2 regions of the Planococcus sp. BI3 genome follow, and region 2 is predicted to be linked to the other one. Evidence: a T-box and tRNA genes for the amino acid it is inferred to sense, from the RefSeq annotation. Region 2 holds a T-box; the other holds one or more tRNA genes.
What was found. A T-box is a leader RNA that pairs with one kind of tRNA and senses whether it is charged. The one in region 2 lies ahead of tyrS (tyrosine--tRNA ligase), so its partner is inferred to be a tRNA-Tyr.
Positions count from the first base shown of each region.

Region 1: it encodes a tRNA-Tyr, which carries the amino acid that the T-box ahead of tyrS (tyrosine--tRNA ligase) is inferred to sense. The anticodon was not compared.

Region 1 is NZ_CM155266.1:2,494,966-2,499,380, forward strand. It holds gene AC1MEO_RS12525 (LysR family transcriptional regulator) at 1-30, opposite strand, end outside; gene AC1MEO_RS12530 (citrate synthase/methylcitrate synthase) at 136-1,215, shown strand; tRNA gene AC1MEO_RS12535 (tRNA-Ala) at 1,286-1,358, opposite strand; tRNA gene AC1MEO_RS12540 (tRNA-Lys) at 1,388-1,460, opposite strand; tRNA gene AC1MEO_RS12545 (tRNA-Gln) at 1,472-1,546, opposite strand; tRNA gene AC1MEO_RS12550 (tRNA-Tyr) at 1,566-1,649, opposite strand; tRNA gene AC1MEO_RS12555 (tRNA-Val) at 1,669-1,744, opposite strand; tRNA gene AC1MEO_RS12560 (tRNA-Glu) at 1,753-1,827, opposite strand; tRNA gene AC1MEO_RS12565 (tRNA-Thr) at 1,884-1,956, opposite strand; rRNA gene rrf (5S ribosomal RNA) at 1,999-2,114, opposite strand; rRNA gene AC1MEO_RS12575 (23S ribosomal RNA) at 2,190-4,415, opposite strand, start outside.
Region 2 is NZ_CM155266.1:1,223,390-1,227,804, reverse strand. It holds gene AC1MEO_RS06180 (transglycosylase domain-containing protein) at 1-2,206, opposite strand, end outside; T-box leader at 2,311-2,499, shown strand; gene tyrS (tyrosine--tRNA ligase) at 2,575-3,840, shown strand; gene AC1MEO_RS06170 (general stress protein) at 3,995-4,415, shown strand, end outside.

The DNA.
Region 1 (4,415 bases), 1.3 Mb from region 2:
CACGAAGGTTCTCAACCACTGGACTTCCATGACATCCCTCATCTCGATTACTATTCTTAATTGTCTCAATTATATATCTTTATTTTTTTTTATCAAATCAGAGGAGTAAACTAAAAGAAAAAGGAGGAATTTCACATGTTTCAGCCAGGATTGAAAGGTGTAGTAGCTGTTCAAACTGCCATTGCCTCTGTTGATGGAGAACGGGGAGAACTGCGCTACCGGGGGCAATTGGTGGAAAGTGTTATAGAAGGCAGGTCGTTCGAAGAAACTGCTTATTTTCTCTGGCATGGCCAGTGGCCCGATGCTCCGCAGTTGCAACAGCTTCAGCAACAATTGACCAACTGCCGGGAATTGCCGGCACATATTGTCCGCATCGCTCAGCTGCTGCCAAAAGAAACCTCTTTAATGGATGCCATGCGGACACTGGTATCCGCTTATCCCGATGCCAAATTCCAAGCCTTGTCTTCTGCAGAACAAGCGATTGCACTGACAGCCGCACTGCCGGTGATGACCGCTCTTTTTTACCGCCTTCAAAACGGGCAGGAGCCGATTGCGCCGCGAGCTAATTTGGGGCATACTGCCAACTACCTGTGGATGATCAACGGACAGGAGCCGACTGCTGCACAGACGGAAGCGCTCGAGACTTATTTGAAATTGACGATGGAGCATGGCATGAACGCTTCGACTTTTGCAGCCCGCGTCACCATCTCCACCAAGTCCGATCTCGTATCTGCCGTGACGTCAGCCCTCGGCACCATGAAAGGCCCGCTTCACGGAGGTGCGCCATCCGGTGTCATTGACCTGCTCGATCGAATGAAATCTGAAGACCGCATTGATGCTGTGATTTCAGAAAAACTGGACCGAGGAGAAAAGATCATGGGATTCGGCCACCGTGTCTACCGGACAGAAGACCCCCGATCGGTTGTCCTCCGTAAGAAATGCCTGGATCTGCAAGGAGAAGATCCATGGCTCGACTTGGCGGCTACTGCCGAGGCTCGCATCATCGAGCTGCTGAACGAGCGCAAACCGGGACGCGCGCTCTATACCAATGTGGAGTTCTATGCAGCGGCCATCATGAGGTCGATTGCCATGCCGACAGGGTTGTTCACACCGACCTTCAGCATCGCCCGCATTATCGGATGGACCGCACACGCACTGGAACAACAGGAGAATAACGTCATTTTCCGCCCACAATCGGAATATATCGGAACCTAAAAAAAAGCCGTATCCAAATTAATGGATACGGCTTTTTTACACATGGATAGTACAAATACACATGGAACAATGGAGCCTAGGGGGCTCGAACCCCTGACCTCGTCACTGCCAGCGACGCGCTCTCCCAGCTGAGCTAAGGCCCCGCGCTGAACAGGCGCAAGGAATTTGAAAATGAGCCATGAAGGATTCGAACCTTCGACCCTCTGATTAAAAGTCAGATGCTCTACCAGCTGAGCTAATGGCTCATAGTAAAAAATGGCTGGGGTACCTGGATTCGAACCAGGGCATGACGGGATCAAAACCCGTTGCCTTACCGCTTGGCTATACCCCATTGCTAGATATAAGAAAACTGGTGGTGGGGGGCAGATTCGAACTGCCGAACCCGAAGGAGCGGATTTACAGTCCGCCGCGTTTAGCCACTTCGCTACCCCACCGTATGAATTTACGAAAAAATGGTGGAGGATGACGGGATCGAACCGCCGACCCTCTGCTTGTAAGGCAGATGCTCTCCCAGCTGAGCTAATCCTCCATAAAAATTGGTGACCCCTACGGGATTCGAACCCGTGTTACCGCCGTGAAAGGGCGGTGTCTTAACCGCTTGACCAAGGGGCCTTGGTTAAAATAAATATGTTTAACTTCCTGCTAATAAACTCCTAAAAGAAAACAAAAGCTTCCAACCGGATTCGAACCGGTGACCTCTTCCTTACCATGGAAGCACTCTACCTGCTGAGCTATGGAAGCAAGGTAAAAGAATCATTAGGTACAAAAAATAAACATAGAATAGCCCAGCGACGTCCTACTCTCACAGGGGGAGACCCCCAACTACCATCGGCGCAAAAGAGCTTAACTGCCGTGTTCGGGATGGGAACGGGTGTGGCCTCTTTGCCATCATCACTGGACTATTTTTTGCTTGAGCTTGTTCGCTCAAAACTGGATACACGACATTGATTCCATGCAAGAATCCGTACGGTTGTTTGGTTAAGTCCTCGATCGATTAGTATTCGTCAGCTGCACGTGTCGCCACGCTTCCACCTCGAACCTATCTACCTCATCGTCTTTGAGGGATCTTACTTGCTTGCGCAATGGGAAATCTCATCTTGAGGGGGGCTTCGTGCTTAGATGCTTTCAGCACTTATCCCGGCCACACATAGCTACCCAGCGATGCCCTTGGCAGAACAACTGGTACACCAGCGGTGTGTCCATCCCGGTCCTCTCGTACTAAGGACAGCTCCTCTCAAATTTCCTGCGCCCGCGACGGATAGGGACCGAACTGTCTCACGACGTTCTGAACCCAGCTCGCGTACCGCTTTAATGGGCGAACAGCCCAACCCTTGGGACCGACTACAGCCCCAGGATGCGATGAGCCGACATCGAGGTGCCAAACCTCCCCGTCGATGTGGACTCTTGGGGGAGATAAGCCTGTTATCCCCGGGGTAGCTTTTATCCGTTGAGCGATGGCCCTTCCATGCGGAACCACCGGATCACTAAGCCCGTCTTTCGACCCTGCTCGACCTGTACGTCTCGCAGTCAAGCTCCCTTCTGCCTTTACACTCTGCGAATGATTTCCAACCATTCTGAGGGAACCTTTGGGCGCCTCCGTTACTCTTTAGGAGGCGACCGCCCCAGTCAAACTGCCCGCCTGACACTGTCTCCCACCCCGATCAGGGGTGTGGGTTAGAATTTCAATACAACCAGGGTAGTATCCCACTGACGCCTCCCCCGAAGCTGGCGCTCCGGGCTCAAAGGCTCCTACCTATCCTGTACAAGTTGCACCAAAATTCAATATCAGGCTACAGTAAAGCTCCACGGGGTCTTTCCGTCCTGTCGCGGGTAACCTGCATCTTCACAGGTACTATAATTTCACCGAGTCTCTCGTTGAGACAGTGCCCAGATCGTTACGCCTTTCGTGCGGGTCGGAACTTACCCGACAAGGAATTTCGCTACCTTAGGACCGTTATAGTTACGGCCGCCGTTTACTGGGGCTTCAGTTCGCACCTTCGCTTGCGCTAAGCACTCCCCTTAACCTTCCAGCACCGGGCAGGCGTCAGCCCCTATACGTCACCTTACGGTTTTGCAGAGACCTGTGTTTTTGCTAAACAGTCGCCTGGGCCTATTCACTGCGGCTCTCTCGGGCTATACACCCTACCAGAGCACCCCTTCTCCCGAAGTTACGGGGTCATTTTGCCGAGTTCCTTAACGAGAGTTCACTCGCTCACCTTAGAATTCTCTTCTCGCCTACCTGTGTCGGTTTGCGGTACGGGCACCTCCCGCCTCGCTAGAGGCTTTTCTTGGCAGTGTGAAATCAGGGACTCCGAGGCTAGGCCTCTCGCCATCACAGCTCAACGTATCAGGAATGGGATTTGCCTCATTCCACGCCTCACTGCTTGGACGTGCACAACCAACGGCACGCTCTCCTTATCCTTCTGCGTCCCCCCATTGCTCAAACGGCGGGGAGGTGGTACAGGAATATCAACCTGTTGTCCATCGTCTACGCCTATCGGCCTCGACTTAGGTCCCGACTAACCCTGAGCGGACGAGCCTTCCTCAGGAAACCTTGGGCATTCGGTGGACGGGATTCTCACCCGTCTTTCGTTACTCATACCGGCATTCTCACTTCTAAGCGCTCCACCAGTCCTTGCGGTCTGACTTCAACGCCCTTAGAACGCTCTCCTACCACGGACATCTACGATGTCCATCCACAGCTTCGGTAATCCGTTTAGCCCCGGTACATTTTCGGCGCAGTGTCACTCGACCAGTGAGCTATTACGCACTCTTTAAATGATGGCTGCTTCTAAGCCAACATCCTGGTTGTCTAAGCAACGCCACATCCTTTTCCACTTAACGGATATTTGGGGACCTTAGCTGGTGGTCTGGGCTGTTTCCCTCTTGACTACGGATCTTATCACTCGCAGTCTGACTCCCAAGCATAAATCACTGGCATTCGGAGTTTGTCTGAATTCGGTAACCCGGGATGGGCCCCTAGTCCAAACAGTGCTCTACCTCCAGGATTCTCAATCTTGAGGCTAGCCCTAAAGCTATTTCGGAGAGAACCAGCTATCTCCAGGTTCGATTGGAATTTCTCCGCTACCCACACCTCATCCCCGCACTTTTCAACGTGCGTGGGTTCGGGCCTCCAGTAAGTGTTACCTTACCTTCACCCTGGACATGGGTAGATCACCTGGTTTCGGGTCTACAACTGC
Region 2 (4,415 bases):
AAATGCTGCAGAACGAACGTGTTACGACGCCTTCCGGAGCTTTGAATGTTTCGTTGGCTCCGATCAAATCAGGTGAAGTTTGGTAAGTCGAATTCATCAGGCTCGCCCACAACTGATTAACACGGAGTGATGGAGGCAAATTGACATTTTGGAAATTATCAAGTGAATACTTTTCACGATCATATCCAAGCCATAGGCCCATTGTGATGTTCGGGTTATATCCGACCAGCCAAACATCTCTTGTTTCTTGTGTAGTCCCTGTTTTACCGGCAAAATCAGCGCTGAAATTCAGCATATCATTGGCACGGTTGGCTGTTCCTCTATCTGTTTTAAAGACATCCCGCAGCATGTCTGTCAGAACGTAGGCCGTTTGCGGTGTGTAGATTTCCTGTTCTTCGGTTTCGTGTTCAAAAACAATATTGCCATCCGCATCTTCAATGCGTTGGATCATATAAGGTTCGATTCTTTTGCCGCCGTTCGCAATAGTGGCGTATCCACTGGTAAGCTCTTCGACAGAGCCTTCGATTCCGCCGCCCAAGGCAGTTGAAGGATAGAAATTTTCTTTTTCTTCAACTTGCGAGAAGCCGGCATTGATCAAGTAATTGATCGGCATTTTTTCTCTGATTTGGCCGAACAGGCGAAGGGCAGGCAAGTTCTGTGACTGTGCCAATGCATCGCGTGCCGGCATAACGCCTTGTTCACTTGAAGCGATGAAGTTGGCCGGCGTCCAAGGTTTGCCGTTGTCATTTAAGGTGAACTGCACATCGACAACGGGACTTCCAGCACCGATGGTTCCAAATTCAATGGCTGGTCCGTAAACGAGTAAAGGTTTTACGGTCGAGCCGATTGAACGGTATGCTTGAGTCGCATGGTTCAATTCTTCTATTTCGTGGTCACGGCCACCTACAAAACTTAAAATCCGTCCAGTTTTATTTTCAATCATCATGCTTCCGACCTGAACGGGAAGTTCTTTCATTTCTTCTTCGCCGTCTTCGTTGGTTGATGGAACGGTTAATGTGGTGCCGTAGCGGGTGTAGGCATCTTTTGCTTCCTCGTGTGCATCGTATAGATCTTTATTGATGGTCGAGTGGATGCGGTAACCGTTCGATCGGACCGCCCGATCGGCAAGGATGGCGTATTCCTCATAAAGCTTATCATTTTCTTCAAGGGTTTTCGGATCGATTCCGTCATTTTCAGCAAGAACATCCATAATGATCCGAGCCGCCCGTTTTTCGACTTCTACGGATACAAACTTGTTGTTTTCGCGTGCACGATTCTCTTTTTTACGAAAATCCTTTACGATGTCATAGGCAAGGGCTTCGTTGTATTCTTCTTCAGTAATGTACTCGGTTTCTTTCATCCGATACAAAACTGTTTTCATCCGGTCGACTCCGGGTTGCAGCCCTTCGGCCTCTTTCGGCTCACCAGTTGAAGTGTAAGGTGTGTAGCGGAACGGTGCTTTTGGAATTCCGGCGATAAATGCTGCCTGTGGCAGATTCAATTCACTCGCTGAAATATTGAATATACCGTCGGCCGCAGTTTCAATCCCAGCGATATTAGCACCGGTATAGTTTCTGCCGTAAGGGATGATGTTGAGATACGCTTCCATGATTTCGTCCTTTGTCATGAATTTTTCAAGGCGCATGGCAAGCAGGATCTCTTTTGCTTTTCGTTCATAGGAAACTTCGTTGGTCAAGATCTGATTCTTGATCAATTGCTGGGTCAGCGTGGATCCGCCTGTTTGGCTGTCGGAGTTCGAGACATCCTGCAGCAGTCCTCGAAGAATGGCTTTCGGTACAATTCCTTCGTGTTCCATGAAGTATTCATCCTCGGTTGCAAGGACGGCATCGATGGCTACATCGGAGATTTTATCAAGTGAGGTCTCTTTCCGTTCCAGATCTGTCTGAATTTTTCCGATATAGACCTCATTATCGAAAAACATTTCGGAAGTTTCTTCATAGCTGTAGATTTCCCCGCGCATTTCATCGGGAGTCCGAAGCTTTTCTTCATCCACCAGCGAAGCAAAATAGCCGGCCCCGACAGATGCGGCGAAAACTCCGCCAGTCACCAGGAGAATCGCCAGGATCAATGCAAGATTCCATATGACTCCTGATGTGATGCTCAGACGCTTGAACCACTTTGTCGAGGTCCATCTATCGGTTGTTTCTTCGGCTTTGTTTATCCAATTTCTTAATTTATTACGCACGTTATCGCCCTCCTAAAATCCATTATATTATATCATATTCTCATAACTGCACCTAAACTTATTGACAATGTCGCATAATAACGTAAACTACTAGTATATTTCATATTAAAACGTTGAAGGGTCCGAAGTAGAGCGTGCAATTTTGTTTAGAGAGCCGGTGGGTGGTGCAAATCGGTCAAAATGCATGAGTCGAATTACAGACCTGGAGTTTACGGAAGTGCCCCGTTCGGCACATGATGAGAGGGAGAAGAAATTCTCCAAGCTGGGTGGTACCGCGCAATTGCGTCCCTGCATGAATTTTTCATGCAGGGCCTTTTTATGTGGTTTTTTATCGCTCCCATCGTTTTAAAATCTAAGGAGGAATTACAATGGCGAATGAATTGATTCAAGATCTACAATGGCGAGGGCTTTTATACCAGCAGACCGATGAGGAAGGCATGGAGAAATTGCTGGACGAACAGAAAATTTCTTTGTATTGCGGAGTGGACCCGACTGCCGACAGCATGCATATCGGGCATATTGTTCCGTTATTGACGCTGCGCCGCTTTCAGATGCATGGCCACCAGCCAATTTTATTGGTTGGGGGAGCGACCGGCATGATCGGCGATCCTTCAGGCCGGAACGAAGAACGCCAGCTGCAGACGACTGAGCAAATCGACCGCAATGTTGAAGGGATCAAAGTCCAGATGGAACAGATTTTTGATTTCCAATCGGAGAACGGGGCGAAGATGGTCAATAACCGCGACTGGATCGGCAAGATGAGCGTCATCGAATTCCTGCGCGATTACGGCAAACTGATTTCAGTCAACTACATGCTGGCTAAAGATTCAGTGGCTTCACGGTTGGAGACCGGCATCTCGTTTACCGAGTTTTCCTACACATTGATCCAGGCAATCGACTTTAACCATCTATACAACGAGCACAACTGCCGCATCCAGATTGGCGGATCTGACCAATGGGGCAATATCACTTCAGGCCTTGAAATGATCCGCAAAACGCATGACGAGCAAGCAAAAGCATTCGGCATCACCATTCCGCTTGTCACTAAAGCGGATGGGACGAAGTTCGGCAAATCTGCCGGAGGCGCTGTTTGGCTGGATCCGAAAAAAACGACGCCTTATGAATTTTACCAGTTCTGGATCAACGCAGCGGACGCGGATGTCATCAAGTACTTGAAGATCTTCACATTCATCAGCCGTGAAGATATTGAAGCGTTGGAAGTTGCTGTGGAGACAGAAGCACACCTGCGCAAAGCGCAAAAGACACTGGCCGAGGAAATGACCAAATTGATCCACGGCGAAGAGGCACTTGCAGACGCACAGCGCATCACAAAAGCCTTGTTCAGCGGGGACTTGAAAGCTTTGTCTGCTGAAGAGATGAAAGCCGCATTCAAGGACGTACCATCTGTGGAAATGGCGAAAGAAAACAAATCCATCGTTGACCTGATCGTGGAAGCTGGAATTTCTTCTTCGAAACGACAGGCGCGTGAAGATGTTACGAATGGCGCAATTTCTGTAAATGGTGAAAAAGTGGTCGACCTGGAATATATAGTCGACGAAAAAGACCGGATGGAAGATGCATTTGCCATCATTCGCCGCGGCAAAAAGAAATACCATATGGTCCAATTTCAGTAACAAGCCTCTAAACAGGACAGCCGGATTTTCCGGGCTGTCCTGTTTTTTCTATTCAGCTGGAAAATGCAAAATCCAGGTTTATCCGAAAAGCCAGCGGGTAACATGAGGAATGAACGACGATTGACTTTACTAAAACTTCAAGGAGGCGTTAGCAATGTCAAGAGTAGTTGGCTCTTACGAAACAGAAAACCAAGCAATCCGCGCAATCGAAGAACTGCAGCGGGAAGGGTACAGCAGTGAAGACATCTCGGTATTGAGTAAAGATAAGCGGGAAACTGAAGCCGTGGCTGAAGAGACGGGAACACAGGCGGGAGAAGGCGCAGCGGCGGGGGCAGCGACTGGTGGAGTGTTGGGCGGCCTCGGCGGGGTACTTGCTGGGATCGGTGCCTTGGCCATTCCAGGAATCGGCCCAATTGTTGCAGCGGGTCCGATAGCAGCCGGATTGACGGGTGCTGTTGCCGGCGCGGGTGTAGGCGGACTTGCCGGTGCGCTCATCGGCATGGGAATACCGGACGATGAAGCGGAACGGTATGAAACGCATTTTAATGAAGGAAAAATATTGGTGCTGGTCGAGG